DNA from 2 places in the Nocardioides sp. NBC_00163 genome. Region 1 is predicted to be linked to the other one. Evidence: riboswitches for the same ligand, from Rfam matches in the RefSeq annotation. Region 1 holds a riboswitch; the other holds the start of a gene.

Region 1 (8,689 bases):
CTCTACGCGGTCGTGGACGGCAAGGTGAAGCTGAGCCGTGCCGCGGCCAACGGACAGGACAGCCTGCTGGCGATCCTGGGGCCGGGCCAGGTGTTCGGCGAGCTGTCGCTCTTCGACCCCGGTCGGCGCTCGTCCACCGTCACGGCCGTCACCGACCAGGTCGAGCTCGCCTCGCTGTCGCACGACGATCTGCTGGGCCTGCTCGACGGGCGCCCGAGCGTGACCCGTGGGCTGCTCGCCCTGCTGTCGGGTCGCCTGCGCCGGGCCAACGATGTGATCGGTGACCTGGTCTTCGCTGACGCGCCCCGCCGGGTGGCGAAGGCCCTGCTCGACCTCGCCGAGAGGTTCGGGGAGCAGACCGAGGAGGGCGTCCACGTACGCCACGACCTGACCCAGGAGGAGCTCGCGCAGCTCGTGGGCGCGGCCCGAGAGACGGTCAACAAGGCGCTCGCGGACTTCGCGGCCAAGGGCTGGGTACGGCTGGAGTCGCGCTCGGTGATCATCACCGACATGGAACGGATCGTGCGCCGGGCGGGGTGACCGCTGCTCGTCGGGGTGGGACCATCGAGCATGGTCTTGCCGCTCGATGAGCTGCCTCTGCCGCCGGCCCGGCGGCCAGATCTCGACGAGGACTTCTCCGGCGGACTGTCCGAGCAGTGGTGGATCCCGCACTATCTGCCGCACTGGACGACGCCGGAGCGGTCCGAGGCTCGCTACCGGCTCGTCCAGGGTGCGCTCGAGCTGCGGATCGAGGTCGACCAGCTCGACTGGCGAGCCGAGGACGCACCGCTGAGGGTCTCGAACCTGCAGACCGGCGCGTACTCCGGTCCGGTCGGCTCCGTACGCGGAACACACCGTCACCGGGAGGACGGACTCCTGGTTCGGACCGAGACGCCGCAACGGCTCCTGTTCGCACCCGCTCGCGGTCGCGTCGACGTGACCGTCGCCGCGACCCGGGACGACGGCTGCATGCTCGCGGCATGGCTGATCGGCACCGAGCATCTCTCCGGTGAGGATTCCGGAGAGATCTGCATCTTCGAGATCGATGCGGACGCGATCGGCGCGACCACGGTCGCCCGTTCCGGGGTCAAGGCGCACCATGACCCACGCCTGACCACCGACATGGCAGAGGTCACCGTCCCGTTCGACGCGACCCGGGCCCACACCTGGACGGCGATCTGGGACGGGCAGGAGACCGTCATCGGCTGCGAAGGCCTCGTCGTACGACGTCTTCCCCAGGCTCCGACCTACCCGCTGTTCCTGATGATCGACCTCTTCGAGATCGGGCCGCCCTCCGGATCCCACCCGAAGACGGCGACCGTCCACCGGGTCCGAGGATGGACCTCGGTGTCAGAGACTGACGCGGACAAGCTGGCGTAGCCGGCGTAAGCCCTCGGTGCTCGGCCGTTCGGCCGGGGCGAGGGCGTCCGCGAGGCGCTCCTGGACGGGATCGGTCTCGAGATCCAGGCCGATGGCCACGAGCTCGCTCGTCGCGTCTTGTGTCCCTCTGGCTGCGGCGACATGGGCGCTGCGGCCGACCAGGTTCACGTGGTAGCTGCGCGGCCCCTGGCCGGTCGCGACGGCGACGGTCCCCTTGACCCGGTACGCCGTCGCCGGCGGCTCCTCGAGCAGGTCGACCAGTCGAGCCGGCTCGATGGTGCCTGGCGTCGTCACGGTGACCGCCCGGGCGTGCTGATGAGCCTCGTGCGAGGCGGCCGCCTCGCGCAGCAGTGCGGCGATCGGAAGCTCGTCGGGCGGGTCCTCGGGCACCGCGGCGTCGTAGACCAGCCGGGGGTCGATGCGGCCACCCACGGCGTACGCCACATGGACCTCGGGGTTGTGCTCCCGCACGCGCTGCTCGATGCGGGCCAGGACCTCGTCCCGGTCATCAGCCGGCACCAGGTCGGTCTTGTTGACCACGACCAGGGACGCGGCCGCGAACCGGACCGGCGCCGGGCCCCGGCCGTCATCGAGAGTGTCGAAGTACGCCGAGGCGTCGACGACCTCGATGAGCCCACCCCGGCGTACCCGCTCGACGCCGCTGAACCGGACCAGCCGGGCCAGCGTGCCGGGTTCGGCGATCCCGCTGGCCTCGACGATGACGACGTCGAGCGCGAGCCGCGGGTGGGTCAGCTTCTCCAGCGCGTCGTCGAGGCCGCCGGCGTCGGGCAGGCAGCACAGGCAGCCACCGGCGATCGAGGCCGGCTCGTCGACCTGCCCGGTGACGAGGCCGGCATCGACGTTGATGTCACCGAAGTCGTTGACGACCACGCCCACCCGCGCGCCGGGCTGGCGCAGCAGATGGTTGAGCAGCGTGGTCTTGCCCGACCCGAGATGGCCGGTGAGGATGACCACGGGAACCCGGTTGCTGGCGCTGGTCGGTGGCATCGGGCCATCGTAGGTCGTCAGATCTTGACGGCCGAGGTGGGCAGACCTAGGTTTGCCGCACAACTTCACATCCGCCACTTGAACCGCAGCGGGAGAGTCCTTGCCCATCCCGGGTGAGGCGCCGAAGGAGCAAACCTCCCCAGAATCTCTCAGGCCCACTGACCGCTGTGGTGAGGCGACCTCTGGAAAGACAGGATCCGATGGGTCCTGCACCCACGGTGCAAATCGCCCCTTCGGGGCGGTGAAGCTCTCAGGTAGCGATGACAGAGCGGGGAGGTCACCCGTCCACGGGTGCCGCGGCTGTCGGCACCCATCAGCAGGGAGCCTCCCGCGCAATGACCTCACCCGTCCCTACCCCTCTGCATGAGATCCACCAGGCGCTCGGTGCCTCGTTCACCGACTTCGCCGGCTGGAGCATGCCGGTCCGCTATGGCTCGGAGACCGCCGAGCACAATGCCGTACGCACCACCGCGGGCCTCTTCGACCTCTCTCACATGGGCGAGATCGAGGTGACCGGCCCCGAGGCGGGACGCGCCCTCGACCGCGCCCTGGTCGGTCGGCCGTCGAAGATCGGCCTCGGCCGCGCCCGCTACTCGATGGTGTGCGCCGAGGACGGCGGCATCATCGACGACCTGGTCGTCTACCGGCTCGAGCAGGAGCGCTACCTCGTCGTCGCCAACGCGAGCAACGTCCACGTGGTCGCCCCGGCTCTGGCCGAGCGGGCCGAGGGGTACGACGCCGTGGTCCGCGACGCCTCCGCGGAGTGGGCGCTGGTCGCGGTCCAGGGACCCGCCTCGGCGGCGATCGTCGCAGCCCTGACTGACCTGGACGTCCCGTCCCTGAAGTACTACGCCATCGACGCCGGCACGGTCGCCGGGGTCGACGTCCTGCTCGCCCGCACCGGCTACACCGGCGAGGACGGCTTCGAGATCTACTGCGCGCCCTCGTCTGCCGCTGCTGTCTGGGAGGCCATCACCGCGGCAGGTACGCCGCACGGGCTGCAGCCCGCCGGGCTCGCCTGCCGCGACACCCTCCGGCTCGAGGCCGGCATGCCGCTCTACGGTCACGAGCTGAGCCGCGACACGACGCCCTTCGAGGCCGGTCTCGGCCGGGTCGTCTCCTTCGACAAGCCCGACGGCTTCGTCGGCGATGCCGCCCTGGCCGTACGCCGCGAGGAGGGCCCGCGCAGCGTGCTCGTCGGCCTGGTGGCCGCCGGGCGCCGCTCTCCCCGGGCCGGCTACGCCATCGTGGACCCGGCCACCGGCGACGAGATCGGCGTCGTGACCAGCGGCTCCCCGTCGCCGACTCTCGGACGTCCCATCGCGATGGCGTCCGTCAGGCCTGACCTCGCTGCCGTCGGCACCAAGGTCCACGTCGATGTGCGCGGCAGCCGCGAGGACGCCGAGATCGTCGACCTTCCCTTCTACTCCAAGAAATGAGCACCGCCATGAGCAACCCGACCCACCTGTCGTACACCGCCGAGCACGAGTGGATCGAGACCCGCGGCGACGTCGCGCGCGTCGGCGTCACCGCCTTCGCCACCGAGGCACTGGGCGACATCGTCTTCGTCGAGCTGCCCGAGGTGGGCAGCAAGATCACCGGGGGAGAGAGCTGCGGCGAGCTGGAGTCGACGAAGTCCGTCAGCGACCTCTTCGCGCCCGCCGACGGCGAGATCCTCGAGATCAACCCGGCCGTCGTCGAGGATCCCGCACTGATCAACAGCGACCCGTTCGGCGCCGGCTGGCTCTTCGAGATGCGTGTCTCGGGCGCTCCCGACCTGCTCGACGCCGCGGCCTACGACGCTCTGATCGAGGAGTGAAACGCCGTGACCGCTGACCTCAGCGGCGTCGCGACTCCCGTCGTGGCGATGACCTTGAGCACCTTCGACCTGTACTCGATCGGGATCGGGCCGTCCTCCTCCCACACCGTGGGGCCGATGCGGGCCGCGAAGATCTTCGTCGACGGCCTCGTCGCGGACGGGCAGCTGGACGCGGTCACCCGGGTGAAGGCCGAGCTGTTCGGGTCGCTCGGCGCGACCGGACACGGGCACGGCTCGGAGGGCGCGGTGCTGCTGGGCCTCGAGGGGGAAGAGCCGGCGACCGTCGACACCCGAGCTTCGTCAGAGCGGGTGGCGGCCATCCGCGAGCGTGGCGAGCTGTCGCTGGGAGGCCATCGGCCGATCCGCTTCGACAGCCAAACCGACCTGGTGATGCATCGGCGCAAGAGCCTGCCGGGCCACCCCAACGGCATGGTGTTCACCGCCTACGACGCCTCAGAGGAGGTGAGCCGAGAGCGGACCTATTACTCGGTCGGCGGCGGCTTCGTGGTCGACGAGCACGCGTCCGGCGCCGCGCGGATCGTGCCCGATCACTCACGCGTCCGGTTTCCCTTCACCACCGGCGCCGAGCTGCTCAGCACCTGCGAGCGCGAGGGGTTCCGGGTCTCCGACCTCATGCGCGCCAACGAGCTGACCTGGCGTACGCACGACGAGATCCGCGCCGGTCTCCTGGAGATCTGGCGGGTGATGGCCGACTGCGTGCAGGCCGGCTGCGACCGTGATCCGGTCAGTGACGGCGTACTTCCTGGGGGTCTGCGGGTCCCGCGCCGGGCACCGCTGCTCTACCGCGACCTGGCGTCCGGAGCCGGCGCCCAGGACCCCTTCCGGGTCATGGACTGGGTCAACCTGTTCGCCCTGGCGGTGAACGAGGAGAACGCCTCGGGCGGCCGGGTCGTCACCGCTCCCACCAACGGCGCGGCCGGCATCGTGCCCGCCGTCCTGCACTATTGGGTACGTTTCGTGGCGCCTGCCGCCGGGCTGGACGAGGCCGCGATCGAGGACGGCATCGTCCGGTTCCTGCTCACCGCCGCCGCCATCGGGATCCTGTGCAAGACGAACGCCTCGATCTCCGGCGCCGAGGTCGGCTGCCAGGGCGAGGTCGGCTCCGCCTGCGCGATGGCCGCCGGTGCGCTCTGTGAGGTGCTGGGCGGCACCCCAGAGCAGGTGGAGAACGCCGCCGAGGTCGGCATCGAGCACAACCTCGGCCTCACCTGCGACCCGGTGGGTGGCCTGGTGCAGATCCCCTGCATCGAACGCAACGCCATCGCCAGCGTGAAGGCCATCAACGCAGCCCGCCTCGCCCTCAACGGCAACGGCTCCCACAAGGTCAGCCTCGACAAGGCGCTGAAGACCATGCGCGAGACCGGGGCCGACATGAAGGTCAAGTACAAGGAGACCTCCCGCGGCGGCCTCGCGGTCAACGTCATCGAGTGCTGAGCCCCCCGCTGGTCGAGCCGCGAGCCCTTGATCGCCCCGCTGGTCGAGCCGCGAGGCCGCCCGCGGCCGAGCGTGTCGAGACCAACACAGTCCCATCCAGCGCGACAGGGGACTGTGTTGGTCATCTCGACAAGCTCGATACATCGCTCGACACGCCTACGCCTAGCGGCTCCGGCGGCTCGACCAGCGGGGCCACTCGACACCCAAAGAGCTGAAAACGCTCGGGGTGAGCCTGTCAGGCAGGCCGGAGCACCCGCGCGACGAACGAGTCGAGGTTGCCGACCAGCCGGTCGACCTTCTGCTCGGCACTGAGGGTCTCGTGGATGACCGGGCTGTCGAGCCTGCGCTTGTTGCGCGCCTTGAGGGAGCAGTCGAGATCGGCGCAGATGTAGGTGCCGACGGAGTTGCCGTCCTGTCCGGAGCGACCGGCGCGGGAGGCGACCAGCAGCGCGACGTCACTGACCGACGCGCACAGTGCGCACATCGTCTTCCGAGCCCCTCGCGACTCGCGCGAGGCGCGGAGGGCAATACCGCAGAGCCTGCCGTCGTGCTCGGTGACGAGGTAGTGGTTCTGCGGTGCCTTCGGGTCCTGCCAGCCGAGGTAGTCAAGGTCGTCCCACGGCCGTTCGGCCAGGTCAGCGGGGAGGTTGAGGCGCTTGGTCGCACCCTTGGTGAGGTTGACGAACGATGCGCGTACGTCGGTCTCGGTCAGCGGCTTCATACCAACCATGCTAGGTTTCCTACAACTGTTAGGCAATTCGTTATCGGGAGGGTGCTGATGGGCCGTCCAGGGCTGAACCGGTGCGCCGTGATCGCGGCCGCCGCCGACCTGGCCGACGAGCTGGGCTTCGACGCCGTCACGATCTCGGTCCTCGCGCGCCATCTCGGAGTCAGGTCGCCGACCCTCTACTCCCACATCTCCGGAGCCACCGACCTCCGCACCGCCGTCACCGCGTACGTCCTCGACGAGCTCGCCGACACCACGAGCACCGCGTTGGCCGCAGGGGAGGGCCGCGACCTCCTCGTCGCATACGCCAACGCCATCCGCGACTTCGCCCGCCGCTCACCCGGCCGCTACGACGCCACCACCCGCCAGCGCGTCCCACCCGCTGCCGATCCGGCCGCGGAGATCCCGGACTCGGTGGCCGCCGCGATCACCGCCGGCCGCCGCAACGCCGACCTGGCCCTCACCGTCGTCCGCAGCTACGACATCGCCGAGACCAACGAGACGTACGCCGTCCGCCTGATGTCCAGCCTCATCCACGGCTACATCACCCTCGAGATCGCCGGCACATTCGCCCACAGCGAGCCGTCCACCGAGACCACCTGGTCCGAGGTCCTCAACGACCTAGACCGCACGCTCACGCGGACAGCGACGGCCGAGCGTCACTGATCACGATGGTTGAGTGCCGCCGACCTACCCCGGACTCAGGGACGTGAGAGATCCAGCCAGAATCGAGGCGATTCACATGTCAGCGATCTCAGGCATCCACGGCGACGAACGCGAGGAAGACGTGTTTCCCGAAAGCCGCGTCCACAGCGAACCACCCGCCGAGGGCGATCTTGAATTCGACGAAGCCGAGATCCGGGCACATTCCATGGACCCGGCCGAAGGAGCCAACGAAGACCGAACCACCTTGGCTGCGACGCCGACGAAGAGGAGTACGATTTTGATGGTGTCTCCGCGACTCCGACGATGGTACCGGTCGCCGAGCGCTACGTCGGAGTCGTTCACTGTCGCGGGCTTCAAGATCTCGGGAGTCAGCGAGCCGCCGGTGTGGCCCCGATACGCCGCCCGAACTGCTGCAGTCGAGCGATGCCGACCGCACCCGTCTCCTAGGTTCACGCATGGACCGACCTCACGGGCGCGTGCGACCACGGCGGTGGGGCAAAGCGCTCGCTCATCAGCATGAGCGCGTCCTGGGCCGCGAAATGTGTTGCCTCGCGGAAGGGCGGATCGCGGCAGAGAGGGCGGATCAGCCGCGATCCGTTGGGTCGCTACCCGCAGAATGCATGAGCCCGCCTCCTAGTTGGTCACTTCGCGCCGCTCCTCGATAGTCTGCGGCGCCACCGCAATGTCTTTGGCAGCGCTGCCGCACTTGGCTCCAATGCCACGACCCTCGTTGAGCGCGCGCCCCGCCAGTGAGACCCACCCCGCGCGTCAAGGTCATCGTAGGGACGGTTTCGTGTAGCCTCCTTACTTGAGGGGGACATTTTGTCCCTCCGTTGATCGAAGGGCGGGACGTTGACCCTCACTTTGCAGGACTTACTCGAAACTCAAGTTCAGGCGTTGGCGCCAGTGCTTCATCCCGGGATGGCGGAGGCCTTCGTCAAAGTGAGCACCCGCCTCGGGGGTATCGGGCGAGCGGACCACGGGTACCTGTACTCGCTCACTATCAAGGCGGACCTCCGAGACTATTGCGCAAGGCAAGACCTCGGTCTGTGGTCGATCGACGGGAACACGCGCCTGCACGGCCAAACCCACCTCGTGATCCCTGAGCACGGCGTCCGGATGAAAGTAATGAAAGAGAATCGACGGGTTCATCCGGGTGGCGTCCCGCCGGCGAACCGCACAAGACCGGACCGCCTCTTATACAGCGATGCTAGGTCTGTCCAGGAGGCCCTCAGTTTCGAGGTAGAGCAACCAGTCTGGCCTGAGGGCAAGCCGATCGACATGCTGCTGTTGTGGGATTACCGCAAGGACGGGAATGGTCGAGTCCTGCACGACGCGTTCACGTTGCGGGCCGTGCACACCACGGCGCCAGGGGCGTTCGGCCAGGTGGTACCAACGGATCTCTCTTTCGAAATCACATCTCCCACCACTGTGTTCACCCACAGGCGCTTCGCTGGGGAGGACGACAACGACGACTTGTACTCGTACCAGATTGATGCGACCGGTGAGATCGATGCCAACTGACCTTCACGCCCAGGGCAACGGCGAGCGGTTGGTCGCACTGCGTGAACTCTTCGGGCTCCGACTCCTTGATCTATCAGAGATCCTGGAGGTGGGAACGTCATTCCTGTCGA
Region 2 (8,689 bases), 1.0 Mb from region 1:
CCGTCGTGCTCATGGAGCAGGTCGGCGAGGAGTGGCGCACCCTGACCACCCGCCTGGACGAGGCCGGCCACCTGGTCTCGGACCTCCTCGGCATGACGCTGACCCAGTTCGTGCAGGTCGCGATGCTTCCCCAGGGCCGCTTCCAGGCCTTCCTCCGCTCCAGCGCCGAGGAGCGCAAACGGCTGCTCGAGCGGCTCTTCCGCACCGAGCGCTTCGCCGATGTCGAGCGCTGGCTGCGTGAGCGCCGCATCGAGCTCCGGCGGCGCTCCGAGGAGCTCAACGCCGGCGTCGCCGAGGTGGTCAGCCGGATCAGCGAGACCGCGGCCGTCACGCTCCCCGACGACTGGGACGTCCACGACCTCGGCCTCCCCGCCGGCGACGGCGCGATCGCCACCTGGGCCCGCGCGCTGGCCGAGGAGGCCACCGAGGCGCAGGCGGCCACCTCAGGCGCCGCGATGGAGGCCCTGGCCGCGGAGTCGGAGACCCTCGCCGCCCTCGACGCCGCCCGGGCGATGGCCGAGAAGCAGCGCGGCCTCCGGGCCGCCGCCGCGGCCGAGAGCCGTCTCGTCGCCGCGGCCGAGGAGCAGGAGGAGCGCGTACGCCGCGTCGAGGCCGCCCAGCGGGCCGAGGCCGTGGCCGGGGTCAGCGAGCTCGCCGACCAGGCGCGGCGCGAGCACGCCAGGACGACCTCGCTCGCCCCGAGCGACCTGACCCTGACCGACGCCAAGGCGGCCGTCGACCGGATCTCGGCGCGTCTCGCCCAGGCCCGCGCCCTGGTGCCGGTCCAGCGCCGTCTCAGCGAGGTCACCCGCGAGCTCGCGACCACCGGCACCCAGCGCGACCGGCTCCTCACCCAGACCCGCGAGCAGACCCGGCTCGCCGAGGAGCTGCCGCAGCAGGCCGAGGCGCTCACCGCCGACCTGGTGGCTGCCACCGAGGCGGCCGCGGCGATCCCGATGCTGCGCGCTCAGGTCGCCGCCGTCACCGAGGTCGGCCGGCTGACCCGGGAGCTCGTCGACGCCCGAGCCAGGCACGAGTCGGCCAGGACAGCCGCCATGGAGGCGCGGACCCACTATCTCGACGTACGCCAGGCCCGGCTGGACGGCATCGCGGCCGAGCTCGCCGGCGCGCTCGCGGTCGGTGCGGACTGCCCGGTCTGCGGTTCGCACGAGCACCCCCACAAGGCCTCCCCCGCCGACGGCGCCCCCGACGCGGCTGCCGAGAAGGCCGCCCAGGCGACCTACGACAACGCCAGCGCCGAGGAGCACGCCCGCGACCAGCACGTGCGCGACCTCACCACCCGTCTCCAGCTCGCCCAGGAGGCTGCTGGGGAGACCGACGAGGCGGCCGCGTCGATGGGCGAGCGTCTGGCCGGTCTGGAGCGTACTGCTGCCCGTGAGCCGAGGCTGCGCGCCGAGCTCACCGCCGCTGAGGAGACCCGGGCCCGCTCGGCGACGCTCCGTGCCGAGCTGGAGACCCGAGCAGCCGAGCTCGAGACCACTTTGCGTCACCTCACCGAGGAACGCGAGCGTCTGGCGGAGCAGCTGACCGACGTCCGCGGCGACCACCCTGATCTCGACTCCGTGCTCACCGTGTTCGAGCGCGACCACCGCGCGGCGACCACGAGCCTCGAGCGCCTCGAGGCCGCCGCCCGCGCCGCTGAAGCGCTCGCCGGGGCCGAGCGCACGCTCACCGCTACCGCGGTCCGGTCCGGCTTCGACACCCCCGAGAGTGCCCTCGCAGCCGCGCTCCCACCGGAGCGGGTCGCGGCGCTGAACAGCCAGATCAAGGCGTACGCCGACAGCCTGGCTGCCGCCCGAGCGACCCTCGACTCCCCCGGCGCCGCCGAGATCCTGGCCACCGAGGAGCCGGACCTGCCCGCACTCACCACCGCCCACCGCAAGGCCGCCGACGCCGCCGACGCCGCCCGCTCTGCGGCCGACACCGCCGCTACTCGGGCCGCCCGCCTCGACTCCCTGCAGCGCGATCTGACCCGCGCGCTCTCGGCCTGGGCGCCCGTACGCGACGACCTCGAGGTCGCCGCCCGGATCGCCTCCTTCGCCGAGGGGAAGAGCAGCGACAACCAGCTCCAGATGAGTCTGTCGGCCTATGTCGTCGCCTACCGCCTCACCCAGGTCGTCGCCGCCGCCAACGAGAGGCTGGCGAAGATGAGCGACCAGCGCTATGCCCTGGAGCACTCCGCGGCCAAGGGCGCCGGCGACCGCCGCGGCGGCCTGGCGCTGATGGTCCGCGACGACTGGTCCGGCGAGTCGAGGGACCCCGCGACCCTGTCCGGCGGCGAGACCTTCGTGGTCTCCCTCGCCCTCGCGCTGGGCCTGGCCGACGTGATCATGAACGAGGCCGGAGGCCAGATGCTCGACACCCTCTTCGTCGACGAGGGCTTCGGCTCCCTCGACGCCGACACCCTCGATGACGTACTCGACGTACTCGACACCCTCCGCGAGGGCGGCCGCATCATCGGCGTGGTCAGCCACGTGACCGAGATGCGCGAGCGCATCCCCACCCAGCTCGCGGTGGCCAAGGGCCGCGAGGGCTCCACCCTTCAGGTCCTCGGCACCTGACACCGGAAGAACTCGGGTCGCTCGAGGGCATCGCCGAAGAATTAACCTTCGGGTCGACAGGTATTACTTCCGAGCCATTCCCTGGCGTGACGTACGTCACTAGCCTGAGGCGGCTCCGCACCGCGGAAGGCCGTCCCAGACCAACCGGAGGTTTCCGTGCCACGTCTCACCACCCGTGTCGCCAAGGTCGCCGCGACCCTTCTCCTACCCGCGTCCCTGCTCTCGGCAACATCGTTGATGGCCTCGCCCGCACACGCCGACGGCCCCGGTAGCGGCACGCCGTGGATGGTCACCGTCGGTGACAGCTACGTCTCCGGAGAAGCCGGCCGCTGGGCCGGCAACAGCAACTCCGGCGAGTCGCTCATCGACGCGGGCGGCAGTGCGACGTACTTCGACAACGCCACCCACACCGCCGAGACGATCAACCGGTGCCACCGCAGCACTGCCGCTGAGGCGTACATCGGCGGTGGCGTGAGCGGGCTGAATCTGGCCTGCTCGGGCGCGAAGGTCGCCACGACCACGACCCCCGAGGGCTACTTCAAGCCCGGCATCGACTTCTACGCCAGCGGCGGCAACCAGGGCCAGGCCCTCATGCTGCAGAGCTTCGCGGCGACCCACAACGTCAAGGCGGTGACGATCGGCATCGGCGGCAACGACTTCAACTTCGCCGCCATCGTCACCCAGTGCGTCCAGAACTTCCTGACCTCGCCGTCCTGGTACAAGGACTACTGCAAGGACGACTCTGTCGTCACCAACGCGATGGCGGCCGGTAACGTCGCCGCGGTGCGGGCCCGGATCGCCACCGCCTTCCAGAACGTACGCACCGCCATGCGCAACGCGGGCTACGCAGACAACGGGTGGACACTGATCGTCCAGAACGTTCCCTCGCCGCTGGCGACCTCGTCGGGCTACCGCTACAGCGAGTCCGGCTACTCCCGCCAGAACACCGGCGGGTGCGGCTTCTGGAACGCGGACACCGACTACGCGTACACCACGATCCTGCCGACGATCAACAACGCGATCTCGGGTGCGGCGACCGACTCCGGACTGACCAACATCAAGACGCTCAACGTCTCCGGTGCGTTCGCCGGCCGCCGTCTGTGCGAGAACACCGTGGGCCTTCTCGAGGAGAAGGGGCTGTCGAGCTGGCGGGCCTCCGGCGCGGTCGACAAGACCGAGTGGGTCAACCAGATCCGCACCGTCTCCACCACGAGCGGCAACTACTACATCCAGGAGAGTCTGCACCCGAACTACTGGGGCCAGCTCGCTCTGCGCAACTGCCTGCGCCAGGCCTATAACGGTGGCGCGCCGAGGTCCGGCACGTGCACCCACGGCACCGGGCTCAACGCCAACGGAGAGCCCATCATGACCCTCAGCTGACCAAAACCTCGCCGAGTCGGCGCGTCATGACGCGCCGACTCGGCGGGAGGTCACTCGGCGAAGGACTCCACGGGCGGGCAGGAGCAAACCAGGTTGCGGTCGCCGTAGGTGTTGTCGATGCGGGCCACCGGGGGCCAGTACTTGTCGGGGTCGATGCCGCGCGGGAAGACGGCCTCCTCGCGTGAGTAGGCCCGGTCCCAGTCGCCGACGAGGGCGCGGGAGGTGTGCGGGGCACCGCGCAGGACCGAGGTCTCGGCGGTCCACTCACCCGAGGCGACCCGGTCGATCTCGCCCTTGATCGCGATCATCGCGTCGATGAACCGGTCCAGCTCGCCGAGGTCCTCGGACTCGGTGGGCTCGACCATGAGCGTGCCGGCGACCGGGAAGGACATCGTCGGGGCGTGGAAGCCGTAGTCGATGAGCCGCTTGGCGACGTCGTCGACGCTGACACCGGTCTCCTTCGTGATCGGCCGCAGGTCGAGGATGCACTCGTGCGCGACCAGGCCGGTCTCGCCGCGGTAGAGGACCGGGAAGTGCTCGTTGAGGCGCGAGGCCACATAGTTGGCCGACAGCACCGCGGCGGACGTCGCCCGGGTCAGACCCTCGGCGCCCATGAGCCGGACGTACGCCCACGAGATCGGCAGGATGCCGGCCGAGCCGTACGGAGCCGCCGAGATGGCGCCGATGCCCGAGCGCTTCGAGGTGTCCGGGTGCAGGGAGTGCGAGGGCAGGTAGGGCGCCAGGTGGGAGCGGACCGCGACCGGACCGACGCCCGGGCCGCCACCGCCGTGCGGGATGCAGAAGGTCTTGTGCAGGTTGAGGTGGGAGACGTCGCCGCCGAACTCGCCGGGCTTGGCGTAGCCCAGGAGCGCGTTGAAGTTGGCGCCGTCGATGTAGACCTGGCCGCCGGCCTCGTGCACCAGCGAGCAGACCTCGGTGATGCCCTCCTCGTAGACCCCGTGGGTCGAGGGGTAGGTCACCATGATCGCGGCGACGTTCTCGCCGTGGGCGTCGAGCTTCGCCCGCAGGTCGTCGAGGTCGACGGTGCCGTCCTCGGACGACTTCACGACCTCGACCTTCATCCCGGCCATCACGGCCGACGCGGCATTGGTGCCGTGCGCGGAGGAAGGCATCAGGCAGATCTTGCGGTGACCCTGGCCCTGGGCGTCCAGGTAGCCGCGGATCGCCATCAGGCCGGCGAACTCACCCTGCGAGCCGGCGTTGGGCTGGATGGAGACCTCGTCGTAGCCGGTGACCTCGGCCAGCCACCCCTCGAGCTCCCCGACCAGACGCGTGTAGCCGGCGGCGTCCTCGGCGGGCACGAACGGGTGCAGGTCGGCGAAGCCGGGCAGAGAGATCGGCTCCATCTCGGTGGTCGCGTTGAGCTTCATCGTGCACGAGCCGAGCGGGATCATGCCCTTGTCGAGCGCGTAGTCGCGCGCCGCCAGCTTGTGCAGGTAGCGCAGCATCTGGGTCTCGCTGTGGTGCGCGTTGAAGACCTCGTGGGTGAGGTAGTCGGTGGTGCGCAGCAGGCCGTCGGGCAGCGCGCTGGCCGTGGTGCGGTCGATCTCGTCCAGGTCCGCACCCGAGACACCGAAGGCGTTGAGCACGGCCGACAGGGTCGAGCGGGTGGTCGCCTCCGAGGTCGAGATGCCGACGGTGTCGGCGTCCACGAGACGAAGATGTACGCCGAAACGACGCGCCGCGGTGACGACATCGGCCGCCCTGCCGGGGACGGTGACACCCAGCGTGTCGAAGAACGTCTCCGAGACCAGCGGGAGCCCGGCCGACTTGAGCGCGGCGGCCAGGACGGCGGCGTAGCGGTGGGTGCGGGTCGCGATCGTCCGCAGCCCGGCGGGGCCGTGGTAGACGGCGTACATGGAAGCGCCGACGGCCAGCAGCACCTGCGCGGTGCAGATGTTGGAGGTCGCCTTCTCCCGGCGGATGTGCTGCTCGCGGGTCTGAAGAGCGAGACGGTACGCAGGCCGCCCCTCGGCATCGACGGAGACGCCGACGAGACGACCGGGCAGGTGCCGCTCGATCCCCTCGTGGACGGCCATGTAGCCGGCGTGCGGGCCGCCGTAGAAGAGCGGGATGCCGAAGCGCTGCGTCGAGCCGACGACGACGTCGGCGCCGAGGGTGCCGGGCGCCTCCAGGACGGTGAGAGCGAGCAGGTCCGCGGCCACGACGGCCAGCGCACCCCGCTCATGCGCCGCGTCGATGACCGGCTTGAGGTCGGGCACGCGACCGGAGGCGCCGGGGTACTGCACCAGCACGCCGATCGCGTCACCCTCGGGCAGACCCTGCGAGAGGTCGGCCACGACGACCTCGAGGCCCATCGCCTCGGCGCGCACCTTCACGACCTCGATCGACTGCGGCAGGGCGTCGGCGTCGATGACGAACGGAGCCCCGCCGTTTTTCTGGGAGACCTTGCGGTTGGCCCGGTGGACCAGCGCCAGCGCCTCGGCGGCCGCGGTGCCCTCGTCCAGGAGCGAGGAGTTGGCGACCGGGAGGCCGGTCAGGTCGCCGACCATGGTCTGGAAGTTGATGAGCGCCTCGAGGCGGCCCTGGGAGATCTCGGGCTGGTAGGGCGTGTAGGCGGTGTACCAGCTCGGGTCCTCGAGCACGTTGCGACGGATCACCGGCGGTGTCACGGTGGCGTGGTAGCCGAGCCCGATCATCGCCTCGCCGGGCTTGTTGGAGGCGGCGATCTCCCGCGCCAGCGACGCGACCTGCGCCTCGCTCAGCGCGGCCGGCAGGTCCAGCGACTCGACCGAGCGGATCCCGGCCGGGACGGCGGCGTCCATCATCGCTGCTACCGAGTCGTACCCGAGCCGCGCGAGCATGGTCGCCTCGTCGGCGGCCGAGAGTCCGACGTGGCGCTCCACGAACGGGGAGGCGGCGTCGAGCTCGGACAGAGTGGGCGTGTCGGACACAAGGGCTCCTGAGGGCATCTAAGACAACTCGTACGCCCTCCCCCTCTGTCACCGCACCTGCGCCGCTTCAGAGTTGCCTGGTCCGCACAGTCGTGGATGCCTGAGAGTTTCCGGGGAGGAATTGCCCCTTCGGCGCCCCTTCGAGAGGAGCTCTCCCGTGCGGGATGGTCAGCACCACCAGCATAAACGACTCGACCCCGAGCCCCCGCCTCAGCGGGGTCTCGGGGTCGAGTGTTACGTGAGGTTTACTTCACCCGGCGTTGCGCGCCGCGCGGCGGGCGGAGAGCTCGTCAGACATGGGGGCGACCTGCTCGCCGTCGTCGGCCGCACGCTCGCTGGGGAGCTCGGAGAGGGTGCCCTCGATCTCGCGCCACACGCCACCGATGGCGATGCCGAAGACGCCCTGCCCGCCCTGGAGCAGGTCGATGACCTCGTCGTTGCTGGTGCACTCGTAGACCGAGGCGCCGTCGCTCATCAGGGTCACGCGGGTCAGGTCGTCGGTGCCCCGCTCACGCAGGTGCTGCACGGCAGCGCGGATCTGCTGCAGCGAGATGCCTGCGTCGAGGAGTCGCTTGATGACCTTGAGGATCAGGATGTCGCGGAAGGAGTAGAGCCGCTGGGTGCCGGAGCCGGTGGCCCCGCGCACACTCGGCTCGACGAGCCCGGTGCGGGCCCAGTAGTCGAGCTGGCGGTAGCTGATCCCGGCCGCGTTGCAGGCCGTCGGGCCGCGGTAACCGGTGTCGCTGGGCAGGGTCGAGACATCGTCGGTGAAGAGAAGGCCCTGCTCGTCAGCCTGCTCCGCCGCGCGTTGCGCGTCGTCGGCGCCGTGGCCGGGCTTCTGTTCGTGGTCGAACACGATGTCCTCCATCGTCTACTCCGTTGTGCGTAACTCCACTCGGGGAATGAACGGCTGCGGCGGGGGGACCACATCGTTGGAGTTACAACAGAGACAACTACAAGGTAAGCGTCGCAAGGGCCCTGGTCAAAGAACCCCTCCGGCGTGTCGCCGGGCCTAACCCTCAGGTTGAACCTGAGGGTTTCCGGTCAATGGGACTCGAAGTCCTCGGGCGTGATCTCGTCGAGGAACTCCCGGAACTTCTCGATCTCGTCCTCCTGCTCGGCCGGGACAGCGAGCCCCGCCTCGTCGAGGACCTCGTCGGAGACCACGATCTTGGTCCCCGTACGCAGCGCCAGCGCGATCGAGTCCGAGGGCCGCGCGCTCACCTCGACGCCCGAGGCGAAGACCAGGTTGGCGTAGAAGACACGGTCGGTGACCGAGGTGATCTGTACCTCGGTCAACTCGTTGCCGGTCGCCTCCAGCACGTCCTTGAGCAGGTCGTGGGTCAGCGGCCGCGGCGGCACCACGCCCTGCTGGGCGAAAGCGATCGCGGTCGCCTCCACCGCGCCGATCCAGATGGGCAGGTATCGCTCACCCGCAACCTCGCGCAACAGCACGATCGGCTGGTTGGAGGGCATCTCCACTCGGACTCCGAGCACATCGACCTCGCGCATGCATCCACCCTACCCGCCTCCGGGTCGCGACAGCAGCCCGGTTGACCGGCGATATGAACCGAGTCAGCGGTCGCGCAGTCCCGACTTCACCAAGGTGGCGTGCAGACGGACCGCCAGGGAGGCGATCTCGCTGCCGATCTCCTCGGCCCGGCCCTGCGCTCCTGCGTTCCCGGGGCGCCGCAGCGGCGCCACGATCTGCTCGATGAGACCGACCTCGCGGTCGGCGGCGGCCTTCATTCCGCGCAGGTGACGAGGCTCGATGCCGAACTCGGCCAGCTC

The links. A riboswitch is a leader RNA that binds a small molecule or an ion and turns the genes downstream of it on or off. The one in region 1 is predicted to bind glycine.
Region 2: linked by a shared signal. The riboswitch ahead of gcvP (aminomethyl-transferring glycine dehydrogenase) and the one ahead of gcvT (glycine cleavage system aminomethyltransferase GcvT) in region 1 are both predicted to bind glycine.

Annotation. Positions count from the first base shown of each region.
Region 1 covers NZ_CP108155.1:968,890-977,578, reverse strand. Annotated here, with positions in the region: gene OG801_RS04725 (Crp/Fnr family transcriptional regulator) at 1-540, shown strand, start outside; gene OG801_RS04720 (hypothetical protein) at 571-1,380, shown strand; gene OG801_RS04715 (CobW family GTP-binding protein) at 1,351-2,388, opposite strand; glycine riboswitch at 2,468-2,563, shown strand; gene gcvT (glycine cleavage system aminomethyltransferase GcvT) at 2,724-3,827, shown strand; gene gcvH (glycine cleavage system protein GcvH) at 3,836-4,207, shown strand; gene OG801_RS04700 (L-serine ammonia-lyase) at 4,256-5,662, shown strand; gene OG801_RS04695 (FBP domain-containing protein) at 5,898-6,383, opposite strand; gene OG801_RS04690 (TetR-like C-terminal domain-containing protein) at 6,441-7,055, shown strand; gene OG801_RS04685 (hypothetical protein) at 7,977-8,579, shown strand; gene OG801_RS04680 (XRE family transcriptional regulator) at 8,569-8,689, shown strand, end outside.
Region 2 covers NZ_CP108155.1:6,031,114-6,039,802, reverse strand. Annotated here, with positions in the region: gene OG801_RS28800 (AAA family ATPase) at 1-2,582, shown strand, start outside; gene OG801_RS28795 (hypothetical protein) at 2,739-3,962, shown strand; gene gcvP (aminomethyl-transferring glycine dehydrogenase) at 4,013-6,916, opposite strand; glycine riboswitch at 6,976-7,066, opposite strand; gene OG801_RS28785 (MerR family transcriptional regulator) at 7,149-7,766, opposite strand; gene OG801_RS28780 (bifunctional nuclease family protein) at 7,943-8,410, opposite strand; gene OG801_RS28775 (MerR family transcriptional regulator) at 8,474-8,689, opposite strand, start outside.